DNA from 2 places in the Dysosmobacter sp. Phy genome. Region 1 is predicted to be linked to the other one. Evidence: riboswitches for the same ligand, from Rfam matches in the RefSeq annotation. Region 1 holds a riboswitch; the other holds the start of a gene.

The links. Region 1 has a riboswitch for magnesium ahead of mgtE (magnesium transporter). Riboswitches for the same ligand answer to the same signal wherever they lie in the genome.
Region 2: it holds a riboswitch for magnesium, as region 1 does, so the genes downstream of both, mgtE (magnesium transporter) here and mgtE (magnesium transporter) in region 1, are expected to answer to the same signal.

The regions. Positions count from the first base shown of each region.
Region 1 is NZ_CM136997.1:521,719-537,162, forward strand. It holds gene recO (DNA repair protein RecO) at 1-212, opposite strand, end outside; gene ACVDHE_RS02595 (hypothetical protein) at 439-606, opposite strand; gene era (GTPase Era) at 903-1,802, opposite strand; gene ACVDHE_RS02605 (DMT family transporter) at 1,805-2,314, shown strand; gene uvrA (excinuclease ABC subunit UvrA) at 2,324-5,149, opposite strand; gene ACVDHE_RS02615 (helix-turn-helix domain-containing protein) at 5,352-5,570, opposite strand; gene ACVDHE_RS02620 (hypothetical protein) at 5,651-5,908, shown strand; gene ybaK (Cys-tRNA(Pro) deacylase) at 5,855-6,361, opposite strand; gene ACVDHE_RS02630 (DMT family transporter) at 6,369-7,247, opposite strand; gene ACVDHE_RS02635 (EamA family transporter) at 7,296-7,709, opposite strand; gene ACVDHE_RS02640 (hypothetical protein) at 8,254-8,631, opposite strand; gene ACVDHE_RS02645 (UvrB/UvrC motif-containing protein) at 8,704-8,805, opposite strand; gene ACVDHE_RS02650 (UvrB/UvrC motif-containing protein) at 8,938-9,042, opposite strand; gene uvrB (excinuclease ABC subunit UvrB) at 9,175-11,145, opposite strand; gene ACVDHE_RS02660 (JAB domain-containing protein) at 11,493-12,167, opposite strand; M-box (ykoK) riboswitch at 12,353-12,511, shown strand; gene mgtE (magnesium transporter) at 12,639-14,018, shown strand; gene ACVDHE_RS02670 (DUF1540 domain-containing protein) at 14,202-14,384, shown strand; gene ACVDHE_RS02675 (sulfite exporter TauE/SafE family protein) at 14,499-14,882, shown strand; gene ACVDHE_RS02680 (TSUP family transporter) at 14,879-15,247, shown strand; gene ACVDHE_RS02685 (MalY/PatB family protein) at 15,311-15,444, opposite strand, start outside.
Region 2 is NZ_CM136997.1:2,205,544-2,220,987, forward strand. It holds gene ACVDHE_RS10850 (RluA family pseudouridine synthase) at 1-425, shown strand, start outside; gene ACVDHE_RS10855 (putative quinol monooxygenase) at 453-737, shown strand; gene ACVDHE_RS10860 (CatA-like O-acetyltransferase) at 784-1,440, opposite strand; gene ACVDHE_RS10865 (3'-5' exonuclease) at 1,630-2,316, shown strand; gene ACVDHE_RS10870 (TetR/AcrR family transcriptional regulator) at 2,510-3,130, shown strand; gene ACVDHE_RS10875 (efflux RND transporter periplasmic adaptor subunit) at 3,146-4,789, shown strand; gene ACVDHE_RS10880 (ABC transporter ATP-binding protein) at 4,794-5,540, shown strand; gene ACVDHE_RS10885 (ABC transporter permease) at 5,537-6,769, shown strand; gene ACVDHE_RS10890 (RNA polymerase sigma factor) at 6,888-7,385, shown strand; gene ACVDHE_RS10895 (DUF3298 domain-containing protein) at 7,382-8,236, shown strand; gene ACVDHE_RS10900 (EamA family transporter) at 8,328-9,236, opposite strand; gene ACVDHE_RS10905 (methionine gamma-lyase family protein) at 9,272-10,558, opposite strand; gene ACVDHE_RS10910 (AbrB/MazE/SpoVT family DNA-binding domain-containing protein) at 10,548-10,823, opposite strand; gene recQ (DNA helicase RecQ) at 10,953-12,776, shown strand; gene ACVDHE_RS10920 (hypothetical protein) at 12,795-13,154, opposite strand; M-box (ykoK) riboswitch at 13,322-13,480, shown strand; gene mgtE (magnesium transporter) at 13,713-14,720, shown strand; gene rpoD (RNA polymerase sigma factor RpoD) at 14,983-15,444, opposite strand, start outside.

The DNA of each region.
Region 1 (15,444 bases):
AACCACTCTCCCCGCTGGAAGAGGGTCCACTCGGAGTAGGTCAGGATCTGGGCGCAGGCGGCGTACTTGCAGCTTTTGCGGCGGACCCCCTTGGCGATGACGGGGATCTTTCCCCGCTCCGCCGTCAGAACGGTCAGGATCTTGTCGGCGTCCTTGGTCTCGGTCTCCCGCAGGACGACGCCTTTGGTCACGATGTAGGGCACGGACGCCACGGCTCCTCCCTCCTTCCGGCATGGGGGCGGCAAACGCCGCCCCGGGCGTCAGGGCAGAGGGCGCTCTCCCTCCGCCGAACGGTACAGCATATAGGCCAGGGGCTCCCCGGTCAGGCAGAACATCTCCCAATAGATTTCAGAATCCGATCTCATACGGCAGACCTCCTTTTACAGGGATAGTCTGCGGAATTTGTCGAAGGTTATAGGTGGAAATGACAGGCAGAGATCAGTACAGCAACACAAAATAGATCACGTAGAACCAGCTCAGCAGACCGTGTACGATGGCCCAGCCCACGGACTGCCACGTGGTATAGCTGATTACCATGGCCAGGGCGCTGCCAAACGTGATTCCTGTTTTTACCGTCTTTTTCACGATGGTGGTTCTCTCTTCCATCAAAAACGCCTCCTGTCTGTCCGGCTGGTAAACCGGCGGGTGGGGCCAATCCTTCCGCTCCCGCCTGATTCGTCCCGGTAGCCGAAGCCTCTCACGTAATTCATATTGTCCCGCCAGTTTGCCCCACCGGATGTCCCATCCGGCGGTGACCCCGCGATTGCTCTCAAATCGCCGGAAATGAATTCCGCCGATTTCAAGGGTCCGCTCCGCGGACCGCTTGACGCCGCTTCCGCGGCGGCGGGGCGCTGCCCCGCTGCGGAAAACCGGCGGGCGGCGGATACTGCTTTCCTTCCGCCTTATTCGTCCCGGTAGCCGAAGCCTCTCACGTAATTCATATTGTCCCGCCAGTTTTCCTTGACCTTCACCCAGGTCTCCAGAAACACCTTCGTACCCATGAACTTCTCCATGTCCCGGCGGGCCAGGGAGCTGATCTTTTTCAGCATGGCCCCCTGCTTGCCGATGATGATGCCCTTGTGGCTGGCCTTCTCGCAGTAGATCACCGCGTCCACGTCCACCACGCCGCTGTCCCGCTCGGAGAATTTGGTAATCTCCACGGCGGTGCCGTGGGGGATCTCCTTGTCCAGGCACAGCAGCAGCTTCTCCCGCAGGATCTCACCCATCATCTGCCGCTCCGGCTGGTCGGAGGTCTGGCCCTCCGGGAACAGCCGGGGGCTCTCCTGGCCGTACTTGCGCAGCTCGCCCATCAGCTCCTCCAGCCCCGCGCCGGTGTGGGCGGAGATGGGCAGGATGGCATCGAAGCCGTCCCAGACTTCGTTATAGGCGGCGATCACCGGCAGCAGCTCCGCCGGCTCCACGGTGTCGATCTTGTTGATGCACAGGATGCAGGGGAGCTGTTCTTCCCGGATGCGGTCAATCAGGGCCTGCTCCGGGGCGCCTACATGGGCGATGGGTTCCACCAGCAAAAGGGCGCAGTCCACGTCGGAGAGGCTGGAGGTGACCACCTTCACCATATACTCTCCCAGGGCGTGACGGGGCTTGTGGAGGCCCGGGGTGTCCAGCAGGATGAACTGAGTGTCCCCCCGCTCCACCACGCCGTAAATACGGTTGCGGGTGGTCTGGGCCTTGTTGGAGACGATAGCGACCTTCTCCCCCACCAGGGCGTTGGTCAGGCTGGACTTGCCCACATTGGGCCGTCCGCAGACGGTGATCATGGCGACATTTTTGATTTCAGACATAGGTGATCCTCAACTTTCTTTCATTTGAGCATTATTTTTTGAGAAGAGACGTCTTGACAACACCGCTCAAATCGGCTATATTGGGTGCGCTGTTCCGCTGCCGAGTGGAACAGAAGCGTTTGCTTTCACACCGTCAGGCCATCGCAGGTGTGAAAACAAGCGCTATTTTTTATTTTGGAGGTACAGTGGTCATGGCATGGATCAATTTGTTCATTGCAGGCGGGTTGGAGGTCTTTTGGTCCACCTTTCTGAAACTCTCAGAGGGATTTACCCGCCCTCTGTACAGCGTAATAGCTGTAGCAGGTATGACCCTCAGCTTCTTCTTTCTCGCCCAAGCCACCAAGGTACTCCCTCTGGGCACAGCCTATGGTATCTGGACGGGAATCGGAGCTGTGGGCGCCGTGGCAGTGGGGATCATTCTTTTTAAAGAACCGGTCACCGCCCTTCGGCTGCTCTTCGCAGCACTTTTGCTGGTGGGTATTATCGGTCTGAAAATCACCTCAACCCATTGACACCCCGCCTTACCCCAGCATCCGTCTGAGATACTGGCCCGTATAGCTCTTCTCGCAGGCGGCCACTTCCTCCGGCGTGCCGGTACAGACGATGGTACCGCCGCCGTCGCCGCCCTCGGGGCCCAGGTCGATGAGATGATCGGCGCACTTGATGACATCCAGGTTGTGCTCGATGACCACCACGGTGTTGCCGCCCTCCACCAGCCGCTGGAGGACCTCCAGGAGCTTTCGCACGTCGTCGCTGTGGAGGCCGGTGGTGGGCTCGTCCAGGATATAGATGGTCTTTCCCGTGGCGATCTTGCTCAGCTCCGTGGCCAGCTTCACCCGCTGGGCCTCGCCGCCGGAGAGCTCCGTGGAGGGCTGGCCCAGCTTCACGTACCCCAGGCCCACATCCTGGAGGGTCTGGAGCTTGTTGCGCAGCTTCGGCAGGGCGGAGAAGAACTCCACTCCCTCGTCCACGGTCATGTCCAGCACGTCGGCGATGTTCTTGCCCTTGTAGTGGACCTCCAGGGTCTCCCGGTTATACCGCTTTCCCTTGCACACCTCGCAGGGCACGAAGATGTCCGGCAGGAAGTGCATCTCGATCTTCAGCATACCGTCGCCGGAGCAGGCCTCGCACCGGCCGCCCCGGACGTTGAAGGAGAACCGGCCGGGCCCGTAGCCCCGGCTCTTGGCCTCCTGGGTGGCGGCGAACAGATCCCGGATGTCGTTGAAAAGCCCCGTATAGGTGGCCGGGTTGGACCGGGGCGTCCGGCCGATGGGGCTCTGGTCGATGTTGACCACCTTGTCCAGATACTCGATCCCCTCGATCCGGTCGCACTTGCCGGGGTGGACCTTCATCCGCATCAGCTCCGCCCCCAGCCGCTTGAAGAGGATCTCGTTGACGAGGGACGACTTTCCACTGCCGGAGACACCGGTGACCACGGTAAAGGTTCCTAATGGGAAGGTGACGTCGATGTGCCGCAGGTTGTTCTCCGCCGCGCCCACGACCTTCAGGAACTTTCCGCTGCCCTTACGGCGCACAGAGGGAACCGGGATTTTTTTCTTGCCGGAGAGATACTGGCCGGTCAAGCTGTTGGGATCGGCCATGACCTCCTCCGGCGTACCGGCGGAGACCACCTCGCCGCCGTGGATGCCGGCACCGGGACCGATGTCGATGAGGTAATCGGCGGCGCGCATGGTGTCCTCGTCGTGCTCCACCACCAGCAGTGTGTTGCCCAGGTCCCGGAGATTCCGGAGCGTAGAGAGCAGCTTATCGTTGTCCCGCTGGTGGAGGCCGATGGAGGGCTCGTCCAAGATATAGAGGACCCCCATGAGACTGGAGCCGATCTGGGTAGCCAGACGGATCCGCTGGCTCTCGCCGCCGGAGAGGGTCCCGGCGCTGCGGCTCAGGGTCAGGTATCCCAGGCCCACGGACTGGAGAAAGCCCAGCCGGGACCGGATCTCCTTGAGGATCCGGTCGGCGATCAGGTGCTGCTGCTCCGTCAGCTCCAGCCGATCTACCCATTGGAGCTCGTCCACTACGGACAGGCGGGTCAAAGCGTCGATGTCCTTATCCCCCACGGTGACGGCCAGGGACTCCTTTTTCAGCCGCTTGCCCTTGCAGGTGGGGCAGGGGCACTCCGCCATCAGCTCCTCCAGCTCCCGCTTGCTGGCGTCGGACTGGGTCTCCCGCCAGCGGCGCTCGATGTTGTTGCAGATGCCCTCGAAGGGCTGGTATAAAACGCCCTTGCCCCGGGGCTGGTCGTAGTGAAGCTCCAGCTTCTCCCCGCCGGTGCCGTAGAAGATGATCTCCTTGATGTCCTCCGGCAGGGTGTCCCAGGGCTCCGTCAGGGAGAAGTGATACTTTTTGGACAACGCCTCAAAGTACATCCGGGAGATGCCGTCGCCCCGGATATTGTTCCAGCCGCTGGCCTGGATGGCCCCCTCCAGGATAGACAATGACCCGTCCGGCACGATCAGGGCCGGGTCCACCTTCAGCTGGCTGCCCAGACCCGTGCAGGTGGGGCAGGCGCCGAAGGGGTTGTTGAAGGAGAACATCCGGGGGGTCAGCTCCTCGATGGAGATACCGCAGTCCTCGCAGGCGTAGTTCTGGGAGAACATCAGGTCCTGCTCCTCCCGCAGCAGGTTGACGATCACCAGCCCCCCGGAGAGGTTGGAGGCGGTCTCCACGCTGTCGGTCAGCCGCTGCTGGATGTCGGGACGAATGATGAGCCGGTCCACGATGACCTCGATGTTGTGCTTCTTATTCTTCTCCAGCTTGATCTCCTCGTCCAGCTCGTAGAGGTTCCCGTCGGCCCGGGCCCGGACGTAGCCGGAGCGCTTGGCATCCTCGAACACCTTGGCGTGCTCGCCCTTCTTGCCCCGGATCACCGGAGCCATGACCTGGATGCGGGTGCCCTCGGGCAGAGCCAGGACCTGGTCAATGATCTGGTCGATGGTCTGCTGGCGGATGACCTTGCCGCACTTGGGGCAGTGGGGCGTACCCACCCGGGCCCAGAGCAGGCGCAGGTAGTCGTAGATCTCCGTCACCGTGCCCACAGTGGAACGGGGGTTCTTGCTGGTGGTCTTTTGGTCGATGGAGATGGCCGGAGAGAGGCCCTCGATATAGTCCACGTCCGGCTTGTCCATCTGCCCCAGGAACATCCGGGCGTAGGAGCTTAAAGACTCCACGTACCGCCGCTGTCCCTCGGCGTAGATGGTGTCGAAGGCCAGTGAGGACTTGCCGGAGCCGCTGAGGCCCGTCATCACCACCAGCTTGTCCCGGGGGATGGTGACGTCGATATTTTTCAGGTTGTTGGCGCGGGCGCCTTTGACGATGATCTTGTCCTGCATGGGGGATGGTTCTCCTTTTATTTCGTTCAAATGCCGCGCAATGGCGGCGAGTAATTCTTTTTCCGAAGGCCGGGAGGTTCCCGGGGGACTGCACCCCCCATTTTCTTTTGTCAAGACAAAAGAAAATGGGGGCGGATCCCCTGCGGGGAGCCCGCAGTCCCCTCCCGGCCCGCCGGGGGCGGAAAGCAAGGCAGTACGCCGCTTACCGCGTCTCGCTCCTGCCCAGCAGATAGTCCGTCGTCACGCCATAGTAATCCGCCAGGGTACACAATGTCAAGGTGGGAAGGTTGACTTTCCCTGCTTCCATACGGCGGTAATGCACCTCTGTAATTCCCAGGAACTCCGCCATATCCTTCTGATACGCTTTCCGTTCCTTGCGCAGTTCCCGCAGTCTTTCACCCAATACCTTTAATGTTTCCATACAATTTCTCCTTGACACAGATCATATAATGTTCTATAATAGCCATGTAGAGATCATTAAATGTTCTGTGAGGTAATTCCATGAACCCCATCTACGAAAAGCTCTTCGACAGCTACGGCTGCTCCATCCTCAAAGAAGCGGACAACTACGACGAGGATGCCATCACCGCCCTGCTGGAGCAGTGTGCCCCGGACCAGAAAGCCCGCTTGAAACTGGAGGACGCCTTCTTCGACCGCTACCTCCGCTGGTCCGCCGATGCCTTTGCCCTGGGGCTGCACCTGGGATTATCCCTGCTCCACGATCAGGTCCGCCGTGTCCGCTCCCAGCAGGTCCAGTAAGGCCCGGGGCGCCAGCTCCACCTGCGCGCCGATCTTTCCGGCGGAGATATAGATGGTGTCGTAGTCCAGCACCGTCTCATGGAACACCGTGGGGTACTGCTTCTTCATACCCACGGGGCTGCATCCGCCCCGGATGTAGCCGGTGACGGCGTTGATCTCCGCCACGTGCAGCAGCTCGATGGACTTCTCCCCCACCGCCCGGGCGGCCTTCTTCAGATCCAGGTTTTCCGCCACGGGCACCTCAAATACATAGATGCCCTTGGAGGCGCCCCGGGCCACCAGGGTCTTGAAGCCCCGGGCCGGGTCCTGGCCCAGGGCCGCCGCCACGTGGACGCCGTACTCCCGGGTGCCCTCAGGCCCCTCGCTGTCGTCATAAAACCGCGCGGTGTAGGGGATCTTCTTCTGATCCAGGATCCGCATGACGTTGGTCTTTTCCTCTTTTTTCTTTGCCATCGTTCTCTCACCTCAGAATATACACGCCAGCCAGCACGCACACGATGCCGCCGGCGGTGAGGGCGCTCATGGGCTCCTGGAACACCAGCACCCCGGCCAGGGACGCCACCACCGGCTCCAGGCTTGCCATAATGCTGGCCCTGCCCGCCTCCACCTGGCTGAGCCCCCGGGTGTACAGGATGTAGGGGGCTACGGTGGAGAAGGCCACCAGCCCCGCCGCCGTCAGCCACAGGGACGGACGGCTGGAAAAGGCCGCCGCGATCTCCGCCGGCCGCAGCAGCACCAGCGACGCAGGGCCCGCGAACAAAAACGTCCACACCGTCACGGTCATGGAATCGTAGTGGGCCAGGGCGTACCGGCCGAACACGCTGTACAGGGCATAGAAAAAGCCCGCTCCCAGGCCCAGCAAAATCCCCGGCACCGTCACCGTCAGGTCCCCGGCAAAGACGCCGCAGACCAGGGCGCAGCCCACCAGCGTCAGCCCCAGGGCCGCCAGCTTCCGCTTCGTGACCGGCTCCTTCCACAGGATGGCCGACAGCACCACCACGAAGGAGGGCGCCGTATACAGCAGGATGGAGGCCACCGCCAGGGAGCAGAGCTTCTGGCAGGTGAAGTAGCACAGGGTGAACAGCACCACGCTCACTACGCCGGTGCCGAAGAAGTACTTGAGATGGGCCCGCTTCACGCGGAACACGGATCGGTCCCGCAGGGCGAACACCGCCGACAGCAGCGCCATGCCGCCGAAGTTCCGCACCACCACGATGGAGGCCGGGGACAGTCCTCCGGCCATCAGGCGGCGGTTCCGCACGCCGATGATGCCCCACAGGGCCGCTGCCGCCAGGATGCAGGCGCAGGCCCCGGCGGCGCTCTTTTTGTTCTCTCTCACCGTAAAACGCTCGCTTTGCATGGATTCAGGCGGCCGTCCGCCCGTTGCTTACAAGATCATCACGAAGGTCCCGGCGGTGATCAGCACGCCGCCCAGGACGGTCTTGAGGTCCGGCTGCTCATGGAGCACCAGAAAGGCCAGTACCAGGGAGATCACCACGCTGAACTTGTCCACCGGCACCACACGGCTGGCCTGGCCGATCTGGAGGGCGTGGTAGTAGCACAGCCAGGAAAGGCCCGTGGCCGCGCCGGAGAGGGTCAGAAACACCCAGCTGCGCCGGCCGATGTCGGCCAGCCCTCCGATTTTTCCCGTCAGCAGCACGATGCCCCAGGCCAGCACCAGCACCACGGTGGTGCGGATGGCCGTGGCCAGATTGGAGTCCACGTTCTCAATGCCGATCTTTGCCAGAATGGACGTGAGGGCAGCGAACACCGCCGACAGCAGGGCAAACAAAAACCACATACCGTCATCTCCCAAAGATGAAATTTTTCGCGGCCCGAGGGCCGTTCTTTTGTTTGGCCGAAAGGCCTGGTCCCCACCGGAAAAGCCCACAGCGCCCGCCGACAGCGGGGTGCGATGGTTACCGAGGCAGCGGGCGGATATTGAATTCGCCCCTACAACCCCAATCAGAAAGCCCTCATCGTCCGCTGGGGCAGCGCGTAACGCGCGGAGACAGGAGCAGAGACAAATGCGGTCTTGCGCCCCGGTCATCCGCCGCACGGTCTGTGCGGCTCCGGGGTATTTCGACCACCGGGGGACGGCGCAGGGTCGACGAGGCTTCCAACATCTGTCGGACCGATTCGCTCGACTCTCGTATTTGCCGGACCTTGCGCCTGCGGTGCAAAGTCCGGCACCCGGCGCTTTTTCTCTTGGACCGGCCGCGGCCCGTTCTCTTTTTGGCGCTGTCAAAAAGAGAATGGGGGGCGGATCCCCACGGGGGCCCCACAGCCACTCCGGCCCGCCGGTGCACTGATAAGTGCCTGTGCAGTACACAGGCACCAAATCCTCAATGGCCCAGCAAAACCCGAATGCCCTGCAAGGCTCTGTGCGCCGTCTTTTGGTCTATCAGCCCTTCCTTCGCCCATGTGGTAATTGTAATGGAATGGTCAAAAAACTCCAATTCTGCCACAGCGGGATTTCTTTGGGCAGCGCCGCTCTCTATGAACAGCACAATCCGCTGATTGGACACATTTGTTATAACAGTGCCACAGCCGCTCAGCATAAGCAGCGCCTCATCATAGCCGCAGGTATCCCGCGCCGTATACTGCTCCCGCTCGATCCGGAGCTTTGCATATTGTTTACGAGACAAGGACATCAGAAAGCCTGGAAACAGCGCTTCAAAAGCTTGCTCCAGCAATGCTTTTACTTCGGGCTCTCTCATCATACAATCCACCTCCAAATCAAGCAAGGCAGACGACTTTCTGCATGAATACCTGAATATATGGAGCACAAAGTGTTACTGCCCTCTCAGCTCGATGATCCGGTCACGCAGCACTGCCGCGTACTCGAACTCCAACATTTTGGACGCTTCCTTCATTGTCCCACATGGCTCCGCCATGCGGGAACCCTTTGATTTCACTCAAATCGTCCGGAGTGAATCCGGCCGATTTCAAGGCTTTGCCCTCTCGGGCAAAGCGCTTGACGCGCCTCAGGCGCGCCCCGCAGTGCGGGGCCCCGAAAATGAAGGAAGCTACTGCTGCCCTCTCAATTCAATGATCCGGTCACGCAGCACTGCCGCGTACTCGAACTCCAACATTTTGGACGCTTCCTTCATTGTCCCACATGGCTCCGCCATGCGGGAACCCTTTGATTTCACTCAAATCGTCCGGAGTGAATCCGGCCGATTTCAAGGCTTTGCCCTCTCGGGCAAAGCGCTTGACGCGCCTCAGGCGCGCCCCGCAGTGCGGGGCCCCGAAAATGAAGGAAGCTACTGCTGCCCTCTCAATTCAATGATCCGGTCACGCAGCACTGCCGCGTACTCGAACTCCAACATTTTGGACGCTTCCTTCATTTCCTTTTCCAGCTTGGCGATCTCCGCCGCCCGCTCCTGGTCGGAGAGCTTGCGCTTGCGGCGGCCCTTGCCGGGCTCTTCCCCGGCGGTCTTGGAGATCTCCAGGATTTCCCGCACGTCCTTGACAATGGTCTTGGGCACGATGCCGTGAGCCCGGTTGAACTCGTCCTGGATCTTCCGGCGGCGCTCCGTCTCGTCCATGGCGGCCCGCATGGAGGGGGTGATCTCGTCGGCGTAGAGGATGACCAGACCCTCGGCATTCCGGGCCGCCCGGCCGATGGTCTGGATCAGGCTGGTCTCGGACCGGAGGAAGCCCTCCTTGTCGGCGTCCAGAATGGCCACCAGGCTCACCTCCGGCAGGTCCAGGCCCTCCCGCAGGAGGTTGATGCCCACCAGCACATCGAACTCGCCCAGGCGCAGGTCCCGGATGATCTCCATGCGCTCGATGGTCTGAACATCGGAGTGCATGTACCGCACCCGGATGCCGGCATTTTTCAGATACTCCGTCAGGTCCTCCGCCATCTTCTTGGTGAGGGTGGTCACCAGGACCCGCTCGTTTTTGGCAGCGCGGGCGCGGATCTCGTCCATGAGATCGTCGATCTGCCCCTCCACGGGCCGGACCTCCACCCTGGGATCCAGCAGTCCCGTGGGCCGAATCACCTGCTCCACCACCTGGTCCGCCCGCTCCCGCTCGTAGGGGCCGGGCGTGGCGGAGACGAACACCGCCTGGCCGATCCGCTCCTCGAACTCCTCAAATTTCAGCGGCCGGTTGTCGTAGGCGCAGGGCAGCCGGAAGCCGTACTTTACCAGGGAGTCCTTCCGGGCGTGATCGCCGTTGTACATAGCCCGGACCTGGGGCAGCGTCACGTGGCTCTCGTCCACAAACAGGATAAAATCATCCGGGAAGAAGTCCAGCAGCGTCATGGGGGCGGACCCTGCGGGCCGGTCGGAGATGATGCGGGAGTAGTTCTCGATGCCGGAGCAGTAGCCCAGCTCCGCCATCATCTCCATGTCGTACTCCGTCCGCTGACGGATCCGCTGGGCCTCCACCAGCTGCCCATTGTCGGTGAACACCTTCACCTGGTCCTCCAGCTCCGTGCGGATCTGGCCGATGGCCTTGTCCATCTTCTCCTTGGTGGTGACATAGTGGCTGGCGGGGTAGATGGCGATATGGTTCAGCACACGGTTGACCGTGCCGGTGAGGGGGTTGAAGTCACTGATGCGGTCGATCTCGTCCCCGAAGAACTCCACCCGGATGGCGTGGTCCCGGTAGTAGGCCGGGTACAGCTCCACCGTGTCCCCCCGGACCCGGAACATGTTCCGCTCAAAGGCGATGTCGTTGCGCTCGTAGCGGATCTCCACCAGCCGCCGCAGCAGCTCGTCCCGGTCCCACTGGGCTCCCACCCGGAGGGACACCACCAGCTTGGCGAAGTCGTCCGGTTCGCCCAGGCCGTAGATGCAGGACACGGAGGACACCACGATCACGTCCCGCCGCTCCAGCAGCGCGCAGGTAGCACTGAGCCGCAGCCGGTCGATCTCGTCATTGGTGGAGGCGTCCTTGGCGATATAGGTGTCGGTGTGGGGGATATACGCCTCCGGCTGGTAGTAGTCGTAGTAGGAGACGAAGTACTCCACGGCGTTGTTGGGAAAGAACTCCTTGAACTCGGCGCACAGCTGGGCCGCCAGGGTCTTGTTGTGGGCCAGGACCAGAGTGGGCCGCTGGACCTTTTCGATGACCTTGGCCATGGTGAAGGTCTTGCCGGAGCCGGTGACGCCCAGCAGCACCTGCTCCTTCAATCCGTTCTCGATCCCCGCCGCCAGGGCGGCGATGGCCTCCGGCTGGTCACCGGAGGGCTTGTATTCAGAGACCACTTCAAATTTCGGCATAGTTTCCTCTCCGCTGTATGTTCCAGTCTCGGTCGGCGGCCAGCCGGGCCTCTTGGGGGCCCCGCCGCACCGGCGGCGTACAAGTGTCTTGCCTGTGGCAAAACCTTGGACCGGGCCCCGCCTGCCCGGTCATTTCCTGTTAAGGGGTCCCCGCAGAGGCGGAGCCTTTATGGGGCTCGCCGGAGGGCTCGTATTCAGAGGCTGCTTCAAATTTCGGCGTAACAGCAGTATCTCCACAAATCCATCCGGTTTTCCGTCACGGCCATCCTATCACAGCCGCCGAAAAATCGCAACATTTGTTCGATTTTCTTCTTCGTCAAACACGGCAGAAACCCCCTGCCCCCCATTTACCCCAGGTAGCCGCTGTCCGCCATGGACACAAAGTCCCCGTCGGCCACGATGATGTGATCCGCCAGCTCCACGCCGATAGTAGCCAGGGCCTCTTTGGCCCGGTCTGTGGTGGCATAGTCCTCCGGCGAGGGCAAGGCCACGCCGCTGGGGTGGTTGTGGGAGAGGATCACGGCGCTGGCGGAGGTCAGCAGGGCGTTGGACACCATCTGCCGGATGTTCAGATCCGCGCCGGCCACACCGCCCTCGGCCAGCCGCTTGCAGGCCAGCAGCTTTCCCTTGCGGTCCAGGCACAGCTGGTAGATGACCTCATGGGTCTCCCCGGCAAACCGCTCCAGCAGGTATCGTCCCGCCCGCTCCGAGGAGTTGAGGATGGTCTCCTTTTCGCTCTCCGCCAGGCGGGCCTTCCGGGCCAGCAGCGGCGCCAGACGCAGCAAAATGGCAGCGCTCTCTCCGATGCCCTCCACCTTCTGAAGGTCCTCCACAGGAGCGGACAGCACGGCGGAGAGGGACCCGTACCGGTCCATCAGGGCGTGGGCGATGGGGTTGGTGTCCCGGCGGGGGATGGCGTAGTACAGCAGCAGCTCCAGGGCCTCGTGGTCCGCAAAGGCGTCCAGTCCGCCCTGCAGGAACCGCCGGCGCATCTTCTCCCGGTGGCCGTCGTGAATGCCCATCAAGCGCCCTCCTCTCCCCGCCCTCGGAAAACTTGGAATCGTAAACTTGGAATCGTATTATTATATCACAACCCCTGTTCTCCCACAAGGGGAATCCGGGATGTAAAATTCCCTTCAAATCCCCGCCCCGCCTTGACAGCGCCCATAAATTGTCATAATATAAACAGTAGATTGCGGAAAAACTGCATAGGGTCCGGTAGGTAAGGCTACCACAGGGATATGGATCGCTGCCGCGGAGTGATGGAGACATCATGAGATGGTTTGAACAGGCGATATCGAACACGAAGGTATCATCTAACGCGATTTCACCGCCTTGTGAGGCTAAAGCTTGAACGGCGACGAAAACCCGCCAGGGCGGATTTCCGTTTTTGGAGAGGGATCTCCCCCTCAGCCGTACCGGTCGGACGGCTGTGGGGCTTTTTGTTTTTCCGGGCAAAAAATGATCGCCGATCAGAGAGGAGGTCCCGCGGGATGTTTGAGGATGAACGGACGGAGCTGCTGGAAAAAATCGAGGACTACGTAGCCCGAAAACGATACGCCGACCTGCGGGACCTGCTGCTGCCGCTGGAGGCGGCAGATGTCGCCCAGCTCTTTGCCGAGCTGGAGGAACACGCGCTGCCCCTGGCCTTCCGCCTGCTGCCCAAGGAGCAGGCGGCGGAGGTGTTCGTGGAGCTGGACAGCGACCAGCAGGAAATGCTGATCCAGGGCTTTTCCAACACGGAGCTGAAGGAAGTGCTGGACGAGCTGTATCTGGACGATACCGTGGACATCGTGGAGGAGATGCCGGCGGGTGTGGTCAAGCGCATCCTGCGGCACTCGGACCCGGAGATGCGCAAGAGCATCAACGAGATCCTCAAGTATCCGGAGGACTCCACCGGCAGCATCATGACCACGGAGTTCGTGGACCTGAAGGCCACCATGACGGTGGAGGACGCCTTCAAGCGCATCCGCCGCACGGGTCTTGACAAGGAGACCATCAACATCTGCTACGTCACCGACGAGCGCCGCCACCTGACCGGCCTGCTGTCCATCCGGACGCTATTGCTGGCCGACGAGGACGACGTCATCGGCGATATCATGGAGACCAACATCATCTCCGTCCAGACCCTGGACGACCAGGAGACCACCGCCCGCTCTCTGAGCAAGTACAACTTCCTGGCCCTGCCGGTGGTGGACACGGAGAACCGCCTGGTGGGCATTGTCACCGTTGACGACGCCATGGACGTCCTGCAGGAGGAGGTCACGGAGGACATCGAGCTGATGGCCGCCATCCTCCCCTCCGACAAGCCGTATCTGAAAACCGGCGTGCTGGAGACCTGGAAGGCCCGCACACCCTGGCTGCTGATATTGATGCTCTCGGCCACCTTCACCGGCATCATCCTCACCCACTTCGAGTCCTCCCTCTCCGCCTGCGCCATCCTCACCGCCTTCATCCCCATGCTCTCCGGCACCGGCGGCAACAGCGGCACCCAGGCCTCCACCGCCGTAATCCGTGCCCTGTCTCTGGGTGAGGTCCGCTTCTCCGACCTGCTGCGGGTGCTGTGGAAGGAATTCCGGGTATCCCTGTGCTGCGGCGCCTGCCTGGCGGCAGCCAACTTCGTGAAGATGATGGTGGTGGACCGCTGGCTCATGAACAATCCGGAGGTGACGGCGCCGGTAGCCCTGGTGGTGTGCTGCACGCTGGTGGGTACGGTGCTGTGCGCCAAGCTGGTGGGCTGCTCCCTGCCGCTGCTGGCGGAAAAGGCGGGCTTTGACCCGGCGGTCATGGCCTCCCCCTTCATCTCCACCATCGTGGACTCCATCTCTCTGCTGATCTATTTCCAGTTTGCCACGGCGCTTCTGGGGATCTGAATTTTTGAAACGATCAAGGCCGCCTGTTCAGGCGGCCTTTTTTCATGGCTCTCAGCACTCCCGCTTGTTCCAAAGACCGCCGGCGCCGGCTTGCGTCTGTTTGGCAGCGCATAATTTCCGGTCCGCGGCACACACTACCTGCGGCGAAAGCCAAAAGATTTATCACGCAGGAGGATCACGTATATGAAGGATTGCACCAACGGCGCCTGCACCCCCAACCAGAGCATCAAGTGCACGGTCAGCAATTGCGCCCATCACTGCCAGAACCAGGACTACTGCGGCCTGACCAGCATCAGCGTCGGCACCCACGAGACCAACCCCACCAAGATGGAGTGCACCGACTGCCAGAGCTTCCAGATGAAATAAGGCCCCGCTCCACCGGAAGCAGGCGCCTCGCGGCGCCGTGACCGGGACAGACAGGAACCCTCTCATCCCGCCGGGCTTTGGGAGCCCCTTTGGCCTCCCAAGGTCCGGCCTTACATACCACAGCGGAGGGGAGGCGGTCTCACGAAAACCCATCCATGGCCCGCCCGGCTGGGCGGAGCCGCGGCGGGCCTTGCCAACGGGCTGTTCGGCGGAGGCGGCGGCATGGTGCTGCTGCCCATCCTGGCCCGGTGGGGCGGCCTGACCCAGCGGCAGCTGTACGCCACCTGCGTGGGAGTGATCTTCCCTGTGTGCCTGGTGTCGGCGGCGGTGTACCTGCTGCGGGGGCAGCTGGATCTGGAAGCGGCCCTGCCCTACCTGCTGGGCGGCCTGATCGGCGGCTGGATCGGCGGGCGGCTGTACGGCAAGGTGCCTACCGCGGTTTTGAAGTGGCTCTTCGCCGCCTTTCTCTTCTACGGCGGCGTGAGGTATCTGCTGTGACAGCGTGGCTGCTGGCCCTGGCCTGCGGACTGGGGGCCGGGATCCTCTCCGCCTGGGGCGTGGGCGGCGGGACGCTGCTGCTGCTGGTGATGACGCTGCTGCTGGACGTGGATCAGCGGACAGCCCAGGGCATCAATCTGCTGTTCTTTCTGCCCACCGCCGCCAGTGCCCTGGTGTGCCACGCCCGCAGCGGCTGCCTGGACAGGCCCTCCCTCCGGGCCGCCATCCCCTGGGCCGTGGCCGCAGCGGCGGCCGGAGCCTGGCTGGCCACGGCGGCGGACCCCGCTGCGCTGCGAAAGCCCTTCGGGATCTATCTGCTGCTCTCCGGCGTCAGCCTGCTGTGGCCGAAAAAACGGGAGCGTTGAGCCGCTCTGCGTAAAAAAGACCGTGCCCTTTCGGACACGGTCTTTCTGCGTTTTTCTGCGCCGTCACAGGCTGTTGACGGCCGCCTCCAGCTGCTCCATGGCCCGCCGCAGCGTAGCCCGGGGGCAGGCGGCGTTGAGGCGCATGAACCCCTCCAGCTGCCGCCCGAAGGAGCAGCCGTCGTTGAGGCCCAGCTTGG
Region 2 (15,444 bases), 1.5 Mb from region 1:
GCCGGGAGTACCGGGCGGTATGCCTGGGGTGCCCGGTGCCGCCGGAGGGGACCGTGGACGCCCCCATCGGACGGGACGAGCCCTCGCCGGTCCGGCGCTGTATCCGGCCCGACGGCGCCTCCGCCCGAACGGCCTACCGCACTCTGGCCCGGGCGGACGGGATGAGTCTGCTGGCCGTGGTGCCGGAGACCGGGCGGACCCACCAGATCCGCCTGCACATGGCCCACCTGGGCTGTCCCCTGGCCGGGGACTGGCTCTACGGCACCGAGGACCCGGACCTGATCCCCCGGCCCGCCCTCCATGCCTTCGCCCTGGCCCTGACCCACCCCGTCACCGGGGAGCGCCTGCATCTGACGGCGCCGCTGCCGCCGGACATGGCACGGCTGGTCCCGCCGCCGGAGGACGACCACCCAATGATTTTTTAAGCGCGGGAGCGCATGAGGAGGAATATTATGTTAACTTGGAACGTCACCTACCACTGCAAGCCCGGCCGGCGTGAGGCCTTCTATCAGGCGGTCACGGACCTGGGCGTCCGGGCCAACTCCCTCAGCGAGGCCGGCAACGTTAAGTACGACTACTACTTCGACGCCCAGGACCCGGACGCGCTGCTGCTGGTGGAGACCTGGGAGACGCCGGAGCTTCAGCAGGCCCACTGCCAGACGGAGCTGTTCGCCAAGCTCCAGGCGCTGAAGGCGGACTACTGCGCCAGCGTCGCCATCGACAAATTCAACTACTGAGCAGAAAACGGGGCGGGAGGCCTATGGCCTCCCGCCCTGTTTCAGCTTACATACAGTCCGCCAGCTCCTGAAGCTCCAGGAAAAACCGGGACAGGTGGAACCCGTCCGCCACCGCATGGTGAATGTTGAGGGAGAGGGGCATCAGGACCCGCTCCCCCACGGGCTCGTACTTTCCCCAGGTGACCACCGGCCCCAGGTAGGTGCCGCTGTCGAAAATGTGCATATCGAAGCTGCGGTACCGGATCCAGGGCAGGCAGGATATGTCAAAGGTGTTGGGCGGCACATCCATCTGATCGAAGTGGTCCAGAGCCGCATACCGCTTCCGATCCTTCAGGAAACGGCGGTGAAAGAGCGCCGGATCCGGGTCAAAGGGTGTCACCAGCTTGACGAAAGTTTGCCTGTCCGGGCGGAAATCGGCATAATAGGGCTCGATCCGCTCCCAGAGGACCAGCCGGTTCCGATCATCCCAGCCGTACCGGAATTCGTCGTGGGCGTTGAGGACCCTGGTCACCATCCAGATCATGGCGGGATAGAAGGAAAGGCCTCGTTTGTGCAGACTGTTCAGCAGCCGGGATACGTCCAGATCCACCGTCATGCTCATGACGCAGCGCAGGTCATCGATGAAATGCCGGAACACCGGACCGCGATCCCAGACGCTCAGATCGACTATGGTGTGTGCGGGCAGGTTTGCGTTTGTATTCATAAAAGCCTCCTGAAATCAAAATGGATCGGTTCAGGAGGCCGTGTCAAGGCCGCGCTTCACAGAGATTCCCCCCTCTCCTGAAGATGGCCCCATTTTATCAAAGCGGCGGGGCGGAAGTCAACGCCGCCCCTTGACAAACCCGCCCCGCCGCCCTATCCTGAAAAAAATGATTTTCGACAGGAGGGCCCCATGACCACACGGCTGCTGGAGCGGTTCGACCGCATCATCGTATTCGACACCGAGACTACCGGCATCGACTTTGTTCAGGACGAGATCATCGAACTGGGGGCCGTGTGCCTGACGGCGGAGGGGGAGACCGGCGCCATGGACGATCTGATCCGCCTGTCCCCGGGCCGAGCCCTGCCGCCCTTCATCACGGACCTGACCGGCATCACGCCGCAGCAGCTGGAGATGGAAGGCGTGGAGAAATCCGCCGCCGCGGAGCGGTTCTGCCGTCTGCTGGAGGGGGCGGAGCGGCCGCTGCTGGCCGCCTACAACGCCCAGTTCGACCTGAGCTTTCTCTACTATCTGCTGCGGCCTCTGGGCTGGGCGGCGGTGCTGGGGCCGCCCCGGTTCCTGGATCTGCTGACCGTGTACCGGGACCGGCGGGACTACCCCCACAAGCTCTGCAACGCCATCGAGGCCTTCCATCTGGAGGACGCGGCGGTCAACAGCCACCGGGCCGTGGACGACGCCCGGGCGGCCCTGGCCCTGCTGGGCGCCATGGAGGCGGAGCGGGACGATCTGGACCGGTACATCGACCTCTTCGGCACCCACCCCAAGTACGGCGTCTCGGGCAAACGGATCTCCTCTGTCACCTACCGGCCCCAGTCCTACCAGCGGACAAGGCCCCTGTACGAGACCGGGGAAGTGTGAAGGAATTGTGAATTTTCGCGGAAGGGCTTGCAATATGACAACCTGTCGGCTATGATAAGCGACAGGTTGTCATATTTCTTTTCCTCCGCCGGAAAATTTCTCTTGACCTTCCCCCTGGTGGAAGGCGCAGAATGTCCGCGGGATGAAGAAAGCGGCGCCGTCATATCGTATTGTTTGAGAGGAGGGGAGCGCCGTGCCGAGCAGCACGTTTATGAACCTGCCGCCGGAAAAACAGGAAAAGCTGCTGGAGGCCGCCACCCGGGAATTCTCCAGCCGGCCCTTCAACGAGGCCTCCATCAACCAGATCATCAAGGAGGCCGGTATCCCCCGGGGCAGCTTCTATATGTACTTCCAGGACAAGGAGGAACTGTTCCGGTATCTGCTGCGGGGCTATGTGGACCAGATGGTCATGGTCATCGAGGAGCTGCTGCTGCGCCGGAAGGGGGACATCTTCCAGGCCCTGCTGGACCTGTACGACTACTTGGCCGCCAAGGGCGGCGCCCAGCACCTGGGGGAGATGGGGGCTATGGCCCGCATCCTCCACTGCAACCAGGGAATGCAGAAAACAGGCCTTTTGGGGATGCTGGATCCCGGGGCCATCCTGGAACGGCTGAAGGACGCGGTGAACCCGGACCTGCTGGATCTGCGGCGGGAGCGGGACCTTGGAGATATCCTGGGCGTGCTGCTGAGCACCACGGTGCCCATGGTCTATGCCGGCCTGCAGGCCGGCGCCGCTCCCGGCAGCCGGGAGCGGCTGGAAAATGTATTGGAGATCCTGCGGCGGGGCATGGGAAAGAAGCCGCAGGAACACTGAGAGAAGGAGCGCATTATGGAAGAACTGATGAAGGAAGAGGCCGTTCAGGACCCGGCGCCGGTTCAGACGCCGGAGACCAAGCAGAAATGGAAGCCCCATCTGCCCAAGAGCAAAAAGGGCAGGCGCTGGCTGAAGATCGGCGTGGCACTGGTGATTGTGGCTGCCATTGTGGGCGGATGCATGTCCAGCCTGAAAAAGAACGTCAACAGTACACTGGCGGGGGCGTATCTGGTGGCCACCGCCACCCGGCAGGATCTGACGGTCAGCGTCTCCGGCACCGCCACGCTGGAGCCCGCGGACTCCTACAATGTCACCACGCTGATCTCCGGCGAGATCCTGGACTCCCCCTTCGAGGTGGGAGACCTGGTCAGCAAGGATACGCTGCTCTACGCCATGGACAGCAGCGACGCCCAGGATTCCGTGTCCCGGGCGGAGATCTCCGTGGAGCAGGCCCGGCTCAGCTATGAGCAGGCCCAGGAGGCCCTGCACCCCACGGCGCCCCTCAGCGGCATCATCGGGGAGGTCTATGTCCACAACGGCCAGAGCGTCACCGCCGGTACTCAGATCGCCAAGGTGGTGGCCAGTACGGAGCTGACCATGGACTTCCTGTTCGCCTTTGCCGATCCCGCCGACTTCTACATCGGCCAGCAGGCCACAGTGTTCATCGACGGCTTTGACGGTTCCCAGATGGGCACGGTGACCTATGTCTCCAATTCCAGCGCCATCACGGCCAACGGCAAGGAGGCCGTCTCCGTCCGGGTGCGGCTCAATAACCCCGGCGCCGTCTCCGACGCCTTCACCGCCTCCGCTGTCATCGGTAATTACAGCAGCTACGGCGAGACGCCGGTGGCCATGCCCGCCTCCGCCGTGGTCTATGCCACGGCCTCCGGCACCATCAACGATCTCAACATGCTCTCCGGCAACACCGTCTCCAAGGGCGACGTGCTGTGCACCGTGGAGTCCGAGACCACCCGGAACCAGATCGAAAACGCCCGGCTGGCCCTGGCCTCCGCCCAGCTCTCCGCCGGTACGGCCCAGGGGACCGTGGACGACTACAACATCACCTCCCCCATCGCCGGCACCGTTATTGAGAAAAACTTCAAGGCCGGGGACAAGGTGGACGGCGCCGCCTCCGGCACCCTGGCGGTGATCTACGACCTGAGCTATCTGAAGCTGGAGGTGGCCGTGGACGAACTGGACATCGGCAAGGTGGAAGTGGGCCAGCAGGTGGAGATCACCGCCGACGCCCTGGAGGGCCAGACCTTCACCGGCGTGGTAGACACCATCAGCATCAGCGGCAACACGGTGAACGGCGCCACCAGCTATCCGGTCACCATCATCCTGGAGGACTACGGCGATCTGCGCCCGGGCATGAACGTCTCCGCGAAGATCATCGGCGACGAGATCCCCAACGCCCTGTGTATCCCCGTGGACGCTGTGGGCCGGGGGAATGTGGTCACGGTGCCGGGAGAGGGCGCCATGAACGCCGACAACACCGCCGTGGCGGACATCACCAAGCTGGAGACCCGGGAGGTGACCCTGGGCCGCAACGACGATATGTACATCGAGGTGACGAGCGGCCTGGAGGAGGGCGACATCGTCCTGATCGAGAACCAGGCCTCCAGTCTGATGGATATGATGATGTCGACGGGAGGCTGAGCCCATGGAGCACCTCATTGAACTGAAGGACGTCTACAAGATCTACCAGATGGGCGAGGAGACGGTCCACGCCCTGGACGGCGTCAGCCTGACGGTGGATCCGGGGGAGTTCGTGGCCATCGTGGGCTCCTCCGGCTCCGGCAAGTCCACGGCCATGAACATCATCGGTTGCCTGGACGTGCCCACCTCCGGCACCTATCACCTGGGAGGCATCGACGTGTCCACTATGGAGGACGACCAGCAGGCGGAGGTCCGCAACAAGATGCTGGGTTTCATCTTCCAGCAGTACAACCTGATCCCCAAGCTCACGGTCCAGGAGAACGTGGAGCTGCCGCTGCTGTATGCCGGCGTCAGCGCAGAGGAGCGTCACCGCCGAGCGGTGCAGTCCCTGGAGCGGGTGGGCCTGGCCGACAAGCGGAAGAACCTGCCCAGCCAGCTCTCCGGCGGCCAGCAGCAGCGGGTGTCCATCGCCCGGGCCCTGGCGGGCAAGCCCTCGGTCATCCTGGCCGACGAGCCCACCGGCGCCCTGGACTCCCGCACCGGCCGGGAGGTGCTGCGGTTTTTGCAGCAGCTCAACCGGGAGGGGGACACGGTGGTCCTCATCACCCACGACAACTCCATCGCCGTCAAGGCCCGGCGGATCGTTCGCCTCCAGGACGGCAAGATCATCTATGACGGGGATGCGGGTGACCCCCAGGCTCTGGTCCAGCCCCATGAGTACGACGAGGAGACAGAGGAGGCGGGCCTATGAATTTCACACAGTCCTTCAAGCTGGCTCTCAATTCCCTGCGCACCAGCAAGATGCGGGCCTTCCTCACCATGCTGGGCATCATCATCGGCGTGGGCGCGGTCATTGTGATATTGTCCCTGGGCAACGGCATGACCAACATGATGAACGAGCAGTTCGAGACCCTGGGCGCCAACCTGGTGCAGGTGATGGTGTGGCCCCGGGGCGAGGGCGGCACCCGGGATGTGGACGCCGACGATCTGTACGATCTGGTGGAGCAGTACCCCCAGTACCTCACCGGCGTCTCGCCCTATGTCTCCGCCAGCGCCAAGGTGCGCAGCGGCACGGAGAGCTTTGACCGCACCAGCGTCTACGGCGTCAGCGAATCCTTCTTCAAAAGCGATACCCAAAAGACCATGCAGGGCGAGAGCCTGTCCAAGGGCCGCTTCCTGCGGTACATCGACGTGGAGCGGCATCAGAATGTCTGCGTGATCGGGTCCTATCTGGAGCTGGAGGCCTTCCGGGGCGACGCCCTGGGAAAGAGCCTGTCCATCGGCGGGATCCCCTATACGGTGGTGGGTGTGCTTTCGGAGAATGCCGACAACACCGAGGGCAGCGGCGACGACAAGGTCTATATCCCCTATGAGAACGCCAGCCGTCTCAGCGGAGGGTCCTATCAGGATATGTACCTGATGACCAGCACCAGCCGGGACACGGCCGCGGCCGCCAAGGGCATCATTGAAAACCGGCTGCAAAAGACCTACCAGTCCACGGACTACTATATGGTCATGACTTCCGCGGAGATGATGGACGCCATGAACACCATGATGAACACCATGATGATCGTGCTGGTGGCCATTGCCGCCATTTCCCTGCTGGTGGGCGGCATTGGTATCATGAACATCATGCTGGTGTCCGTCACGGAGCGGACCCGGGAAATCGGCATCCGCAAGTCCCTGGGCGCCAAACAGAGGGATATCCGCAGCCAGTTCGTCATCGAGGCCGGCACCACCTCCGCCGTGGGCGGCGTGCTGGGGATTCTCTTTGGAGTGGCTCTGGCCGCCGTGGCCACGGCTCTGGTGGGCGGATTGATGACCTCCGGTATGGGCGGCGCCACCTTTACCGCCGCGCCCAGCGCCGGGGACATTGCTATCAGCTTCGGTGTGTCCGTGGGTATCGGTATCCTGTTCGGTTACTTGCCCGCCAACAAGGCGGCAAAGCTCAACCCCATCGACGCCCTGCGCTACGAATAAGCGACCGGCCGCCCGTCCCTTTCGGGACGGGCGGCACTCATTTCAAAAATTTTTCCTTCCCCCCAAAACTTTTCGCCCCTTTGCCGCGTCTGTAAGGCAGAACGAAACAGAAAGGACCATGAACGTGACACGAGTATCGGAACAACAGCTGACCGGCTTTCTTGTGGAAAATCAGGCGCGGTTCTATCGTCTGGCTTACAGCTATCTCCAAGACAGGGAAGAGGCTCTGGACGCGGTACAGACCGCTGTCTGCAGGGCACTGGAACGACAGGAAAGCCTTCGGGAAGCAGACGCCATGCGCACCTGGTTTTACCGCATTTTGGTCAATGTGTGCATGGATGCTCTGCGAAGGCGGAAACTGGTGACTCTGGTGCCGCCGGAGGCGCTGGACACCGGCAGCTATGAAGATCCGCTGCCGGCGGACGGGGACCTTGCCAGACGGGTGGAGGCGCTGCCTCCGGAGGTGAGCACCATCGTGAAGCTGCGGTTTTACGAGGATCTGTCCCTCAAGGAGATCAGTGCCGTCACCGGCTGCAACCTCAGCACGGTCAAGACACGGCTGTACACTGGCCTGAAGAAATTACGGGTATCAATGGAAGGAGTAAATGAAGCATGAAAGAGTTTGATAAGGCAAGAGAGAACTATGAGTCCACGCCCATCCCCGAGGAGCTGAACGATCGCGTCCAGGCGGGCATCCGACAGGGCCGGGAAGCCCATCGCCGCGCATCCCGCCGGCCGCTGGTCCGCACACTGGGTACCTGCGCCGCATGCCTTGCGGTGCTGGTGGGTGCGCTGAACATCTCCCCCACCTTCGCAGCGGCAGCGTCCGATGTGCCGGTGCTGGGCGGACTGTTCCAGGTACTGACGGTCCGCAGCTATGATACGGTCCGGGACAGCATCGACTATGATGTCTCTGTTCCCGAGGTGGAGGCCGACAGCGCTGTGGCCGACCGGATCAACGCCGAGATCCAGGAGCGCGTGGATGCCCACATGGAGAAGGCCCAGCAGGACTGGGAGGATTATCAGGAGGCGTTCTTCGCCACCGGCGGCACCGAGGAGCAGTTGGGCGACCGGAAGATGGACGTGATCGTCGACTACGAGATCAAGAGCCAGACCGATACCACTGTGTCCTTTGTGGTGGACTTCGGTGAGGGCTGGGTCGCCGCCAACCAGCAGCGGTTCTGCTACAACCTGGATCTGGAGAATGACCGGGACATCACTTTGGAGGACCTGCTGGGTGAAAACTGGGTGGAGATCTGCAATGACGCCGTGAAGGCCGGCATGGCCGCTCAGATCGAGGCGGACGGCTTCGACTACTTCTTCCCGGCGGAGCAGGGCGGCTTCACCACGGTGGATGAGACCACCAGCTTCTATATCAACGAAAACGGCGACCCCGTTCTGGTGTTCCCGGAGTACTCCATCGCCGCCGGCGTAGCCGGGATCCTGGAGTTCCCCGTTGAGCAGTAAAATGAAATAAAGAAATCCTCTCTTCAAAACACCAAGGCCCCGTCCAAACAGGGACGGGGCCTTGGTGTTGTCTTTTGGGTACGGTGGCCGCTCACATGTCGAACACACCCATAATCACGATGCCGATGACGACCAGCAGGATCATGGCGTAGTGCTTCCAGGACAGCTTCTCCTTCAGGAACAGCCGGCTCCACAGCACGGAGGCGGCGCAGTAGGCGGAGATGATGGGGGCGGACATGGCCAGGTGCTCGGTGTCCGCGATGGCATAGATGTAGGCAAACTGGCCGGCGGTCTCGAAGATGGCGCCGGTGTACTTGGGGGCCTCCATCTTCGGGATCAGCTTATCCTTCTTGATGAGGACCACATACATGAAGCACAAAATACCTGCCAGCAGGAAGGTCAGCTCATAGGCCACGTTGGCGCTGTCCTCGTTGAGGGTCTCCAGCACCCGGTTATCGGCAAAGGTGCCGGCGGCGTCCAGCAGGCAGTAGGCCACCGGCAGGGCCAGGGCCAGAAAGCTCTTGGCGTACTTATAGTTGCCGGCTTCCTGCCGCTGGGCCCGCAGAGTCTCGTCCTCGCAGGCGTCCACAACGCCCAGGCCGATGGCGCCCACGCACACCAGCGCCACGGCGAACAGCGCCAGGGGGGAGTAGTCCTCGCCGCCCACGAACAGCAGCGTCAGCACCGCCACCAGGGCGCCGGAGGAGTTGCAGATGGGGGAGGAGATGGACAGCTCGATGTACCGCAGGCCCAGATACCCCAGGGTCATGGAGCCGATGTACAGCAGGGACACCGGCAGGTAGGTCAGCAGGATGGAGAGGCTGATCTCCGTGCCGCCCACAAAGATCTCGAAAGCGGCATGCAGGCCCATGACCACACCCACGGCCATGACCATTTTCAAATGGCTGTACTTGTCAGATGCGTCCCGGCAGCCGATCTTGGAAAACAGGTCGGAGCCGCTCCAGCACAGCAGGGCAATGATAGAAAGCCAAAACCACATAATTCAAATTCTCCCAAAACAAACAGATTTTTGATTTATTCCGGCAGGCGGGTCAGTCCCGCTTCCACCAGCTTCTGCAGGCTCATGAGGATGCCGAGCTTCGCGTGATACCAGGTGAGCCCGCCCTGGAAATACACGGCGTAGGGGGGACGGATGGGGCCGTCGGCGGAGAGTTCAATGGAGCTGCCCTGGACAAAGGCGCCCGCCGCCATGATGACGTCGGAGTCATAGCCGGGCATGGCCCAGGGCTCCGGGGTCACGTAGCTGTCCACCGGCGCCGCTGCCTGAATGCCCTTGCAGAAGGCCACCATGGCCTCGGCGTTGCCCAGAGTCACCGCCTGAATGATATCGTGGCGGCTCTCCGTGGCATTGGGGACACAGGGATAGCCCAGCTTTTCATAGATGTTGGCGGCGAAGATGGCGCCCTTGAGGGCGCCGGACACCACTGTGGGCGCCAGGAACAATCCCTGGTAGAGGGCGGGCATCAGCCCCAGGTTGGCGCCCACCTCCTGCCCAAGGCCCGGGGCGGAGAGCCGGTAGGCGCACCGCTCCACGCACTCCTTGGTGCCGCAGATGTAGCCGCCGATGGGGGCCAGGCCGCCGCCGGGATTCTTGATGAGGCTGCCCACCACCATGTCGGCTCCCAGGTCCGAGGGCTCGTTCATCTCCACGAACTCGCCGTAGCAGTTGTCCACCATGACCTTCACGCCCGGCTTCACGCTCTTGCAGAAGGCGATCAGTTCCCCGATCTGAGCCACGGAGAAGGAGGGGCGGGTGGCGTAGCCCTTGGAGCGCTGGATGGTGATGAGCTTGGTGCGCTCGTTGATCTTTTGGCGGATGGCGTCGTAGTCGAAGGTGCCGTCGGCCTTCAGGTCCGCCTGGGCGTAGGTGACGCCGTACTCCTTCAGGGAGCACTTGCTCTCCCGGATGCCGATGACCTCCTCCAGCGTGTCGTAGGGGGCGCCCACGGGGGAGAGCAGCTCGTCTCCCGGCAGGAGGTTGGCGGAAAGAGCCACGGTCAGCGCATGGGTGCCGCAGGTGATCTGGGGCCGCACCAGGGCCGCCTCGGTGTGGAACACGTCCGCGTAGACCCGCTCCAGATTGTCCCGGCCGTCGTCGTTGTAGCCGTAGCCGGTGGTGGCGGCGAAATGGGTGGCGTTGACCCGGTTTTTCTGCATGGCGGCGATGACCTTGCCCTGGTTGTACTCCGCCACGGCGTCGATGCCGTCGAACCGCTGCCGCAGCTCCCGCAGCACCGCTTCGCCGTATTCATACACAGCCCGGCTGATGCCCAGCTGTTCATACATCTTTTCAAGTTCCATCAGTCTCGTCCTTCTCTCCCAGAATTTTGTCCGCCAGATCGTGGAGGACCTCCGGCTTGGTGACCACCAGGCCGCTTTTTTCATTGCCCAGGATCAGCAGTGTGTCCCCCGGCGAAATGCCGAAAAACCGCCGCGCCTCCTGGGGAATGACGATCTGTCCCCGGTCGCCCACCTTGGCGGTGCCAAAGACACGGTTTTTGCCCATCCCCAGCATGTGCTTGCCGCCAGGCATGGAACCACCCCTTTCGAAAATCATATTTTTCATACAAGTGTGAATCATAGCACAACCGGGAGAACTTGGCAAGAAAAACTTTGCGTGCTTTCGCTCTTGTTGGGCGGAGATGGATTTGTTAGAATAAAGGACGATTTTGAGTTTGCGGATGGGGGCGAGACCATGACCAAGGAAGAGGCCCTGAAAACCTATTACGGCTACGACGCCTTCCGGGAGGGACAGGAGCACGTTGTGGATGCGCTGTTCTCCGGCCGGGACGCCCTGGCCATCATGCCCACCGGAGCGGGGAAGTCCGTGTGCTACCAGATCCCGGCGCTGCTGCTGCCGGGGATCACCCTGGTGATCTCGCCCCTGGTGTCGCTGATGGCGGACCAGGTGACGGCTCTGGTGCAGATGGGCGTCCCGGCGGCGTACCTCAACAGCACGCTGACCTACCGCCAGTATCTGCTGGCCCTGGAGCGGGCCCGGGCGGGGCGGTACAAGATCATCTATGTGGCGCCGGAGCGGCTGGAAAACGAGGGGTTCCTGGCGTTCGTCCGCCAGGCGGAGGTCTCCCTGGTGGCGGTGGACGAGGCCCACTGCATCTCCCAGTGGGGCCAGGACTTCCGGCCGTCCTATCTGAAGATCCCGGACTTTGTGGACGCTCTGCCCCACCGGCCGCCGGTGGGGGCCTTCACCGCCACCGCCACGCCCCGGGTGCGCGACGACATCCGCCGTCTGCTGCGGCTGCAGACCCCGGCGGAAACGGTCACCGGCTTTGACCGGAAGAACCTCTTCTTCGAGGTCCAGCGGCCGGAGCGGAAGGACCGGGCCCTCTTGGAGCTGGTGAAGAGCCGCCCCGGCAAGGCAGGCATCGTCTACTGCGCCACCCGCCGGGCGGTGGAGGAGACCTGCGAGCTGCTGCAGAGCCGGGGCGTGGCCGCCACCCGCTACCACGCGGGGCTGGACATGGAGGAGCGCCGCCGGAACCAGGAGGACTTCCTCTACGACCGAGCGGCGGTGATGGTGGCCACCAACGCCTTCGGCATGGGCATCGACAAGTCCGACGTGCGGTATGTCATCCACTACAACATGCCCCGGGACCTGGAGAGCTACTATCAGGAGGCGGGCCGGGCCGGCCGGGACGGCGCCCCCGCCAGCTGCATCCTGCTCTTCTCCCGGCGGGACGTGCAGATCCAGGAGTATCTGATCGACAACAGCGAGGCCCGGGAGGAACTGGACGCCGGGACAGCGGAGCAGCTGCGGCGGCGGGAGCTGGAGCGGCTGCGGATCATGACCGGTTACTGCGCCACCCGCCGGTGCCTGCGGCGGTACATCCTCTCCTATTTCGGGGAGACGGCTCCGGAGGAGTGCGGCACCTGCGCCAACTGCCTGCGGTCCCACCAGGACATCGAGGTGGGCCGGGAGGCCAGGATCATCCTGGGCTGCATCCACCGCACCGGCGGCCACTTCGGCGCCGCCGTCATCGCTGGGACCCTCTGCGGCGCGGACACGGAGAAGGTCCGCAAATATCACATGGACCGGGAGCCGGACTATGGCGCCCTGGGGAGATTGACCCAGGGAGAGGTCCGGGAGCGGATGGAATTCTTGCTGGACGAGGGATATCTCACGGTCAGCACCGGCCCCTATCCGGTGCTGGAGCTGACGGACCGGGGCCTGGAGGCCCTGGGAGACCAGCGGGAGCTGTGGATGCGGACCTTCCGCTCCGACCGCTCGGCCCCGGCGCGGCAGGCCTCCTCCGGGGAGCTGGAGGGCGAGGCGGCGGAGCTGTTTGCCCGCCTGCGGGCCCTGCGGGCCAAAACGGCCCGGATCCGGGGCGTGCCGGCCTATGTGGTGTTCTCCGACAAGACGCTGCGGGAGATGGCCCTGACCCGCCCCGGTTCCATGGAGGAGCTGCTGGACGTGGGCGGCGTGGGCGAGGAAAAGGCCCGGCGCTACGGCCGGGCCTTCCTGGCGGAGATCGCCGCCTTTACGGAGGGAGCGTGAGACGCTCCCTCCGCCTGTTTACAGCACCTGATAGACGGTGGTGCTCCCCTTTGCCACCTTGTAGGGGGCGAAGCGGTCCGGGTGCGTTTTGACATGGCGGGCAAGCTGCTTGGCAAGGGTCATTTTCTCGCTGCGGGACAGGCACGGCCACTCATCCGGCAGCAGGGAGGAGACGATGAAGGTCTCGCCGTGCTGCCTGCGGTCCAGATTTTGCAGCATGGTGGCGACCAGCGTGGCCAAAGGCGGGGCGCCGCTCTGCCGGCCGGCCTGGAGCATCACGCAGTAGTGCTGAAAGGCCGACGGCGTAAAGCCCAGTTCCTGGGCCATCTGACAGACATCGCTGAATTCGTTGGGGGTGTAGTTGGAATAGAGCCGCATGGAAACCGCCTCCCTGTGAGTTTGTTTCTAAAGTAGGTGCTACTGTGATAGTATAGCACCTACTTTAGATATGTCAAGAACGGATTTTCGCGATAGGAGATGGGACCAAGCGCACATCTGTGGGTTGACAGAGGCCCTGTTCCGGGATAAAATGTTACTGTAAGCAAATATGTGTCCGGTAGGTAAGGCTACCGCAGGGATACGGATCGCTGCCGCAAAGGGATGGAGACATCCCGCGCTGGTTTGAACAGGGCTTGTCGAACAACAAGGCATGACCTAACGCGATTTCACCGCCCGGCGGAGTTGAAGCTTGAACGGTGACGATGGCTCTTTTGCGCGCCCCCACCGTTCGGGGGCGCGTTTTTTGCGGATTTCTTTCAAAAAAGTGAGGTGAATGGAATGGATGCCGGCAGTCGATGGCCAGACACACGCGTCTGGAAAAAGCAGCCCTGTGCTGCTGACGGAGCTCTCGCGGGCATCCGTCCTGCCTAGGCGCGCGTCCGGCCTCCCTGTCACGAACGGAGCTTCGGCTCCCCGATCAAACAGGAGGTGCGAACGATGCTGATGAGAAAGAATGATATGCTGTACCTGAACGCTCCGGAGGACGCCGTGGCCGCCGTCATGTGGATCGATCCCCCGGTGCTCTCTCCCCGGTGCCGGGTCAACGAGGCCATTGAGCGGATCCGGCAGGTGGGCCTGCCCGACGCCGGGCTCAACAGCTGCTTTGTGGTGTCGGAGGAGGGCGTCCTGCTGGGCCTGGTGGGCCTGCGGACGCTGCTGCTGACCCGGGGCGGCGTGCGGTTGGAGACGGTGATGACCCACCCCTTCGCCACCCTCCAGCCGGAGGACGACCGGGAGGTGGCCGCCCAGCTGATGGAGCGGTACGACCTGCCGGAGCTGCCGGTGGTGGATGCCGGCAACCATCTGGTGGGGGTCGTCACCGCCGCGGATGCCATGACGGTGCTCCAGGCGGAGGCCACGGAGGACATGGAGGTCATGGCCGCCATGACCCCCTCGGAGGAGCCGTATTTTGAAAGCTCCATTTTCCGCCTGTTCCGCAGCCGGGTGGTGTGGCTGATGCTGCTGATGCTCTCCGCCACCGTCACCGGCGGCATCATCTCCCACTTTGAGGATGCCCTGGCCGCCCAGGTGGTCCTGACGGCCTTCATCCCCATGCTGATGGACACCGGCGGCAACTGCGGCAGCCAGTCCTCCGTCATGGTGATCCGGGGACTGTCCCTGGGTGAGATCCACTTTTCCGACTGGGGCCGGGTCCTGTGGCGGGAGATCCGGGTCAGCGGCCTGTGCGCCGCGGCTTTGGCGGCGGTGAACTTCTTCCGCCTGATCCTGCTCTCCGGCGTGAATTTCAGCGTGGCAGCCACCGTCAGCCTGACCCTGATCGCCACGGTGGTGCTGTCCGACCTGGTGGGCGGGCTGCTGCCCCTGGGGGCCAAGCGGCTGGGCTTCGACCCGGCGGTCATGGCCAGCCCCCTGATCACCACCATCGTGGATGCGCTGTCCCTGCTGATCTACTTCCAGATGGCCAGCTGGCTGCTGGCGCTGTAAACGGGCGTCCCGGGAATACGAAAAAAGCCCCGCTGCAATCCGCAGCGGGGCTTTTGCCATGTGTTCAGTTCAGGAAATCCTTCCGCTTCTTGGAGCGGCTGGGGTGGCGCGTCGCCGTCGCGGACTCCGCATCCCTCGCTTCTGCCGGCGGCAAAAGCGCTCTCGCTCCGTCGCTCCGGCTCTCCCCGCGGGACCCGCTGAGCTGGGCTCCCGCGGGGACCCTAAAACTGCGCCCCAAGGGAGCTGCGTCCGGAAAAGCTGTTTAGTTCAAAAAGTCCTTCAGCTTCTTGCTGCGGCTGGGGTGGCGCAGTTTGCGCAGGGCCTTGGCCTCGATCTGGCGGATGCGCTCCCGGGTGACGTTGAACTCCTTGCCCACTTCCTCCAGGGTGCGGGTCCGGCCGTCCTCGATGCCGAAGCGCAGCTTGAGGACCTTCTCCTCCCGGGGGGTCAGGGTGGACAGCACGTCCATCAGCTGCTCCTTGAGCAGCGTGAAGCTGGCGGCCTCGCTGGGCTCGCTGGCGCCCTCGTCGGGGATGAAGTCGCCCAGGTGGCTGTCCTCCTCCTCGCCGATGGGGGTCTCCAGGGAGACGGGCTCCTGGGCGATCTTCAGGATCTCCCGGACCTTCTCCACCGGCATGCCCATCTCGGCGCTGATCTCGTTGGGGGAGGGATCGTGGCCCAGCTCCTGGAGCAGCTGGCGGCTGACCCGGATGACCTTGTTGAT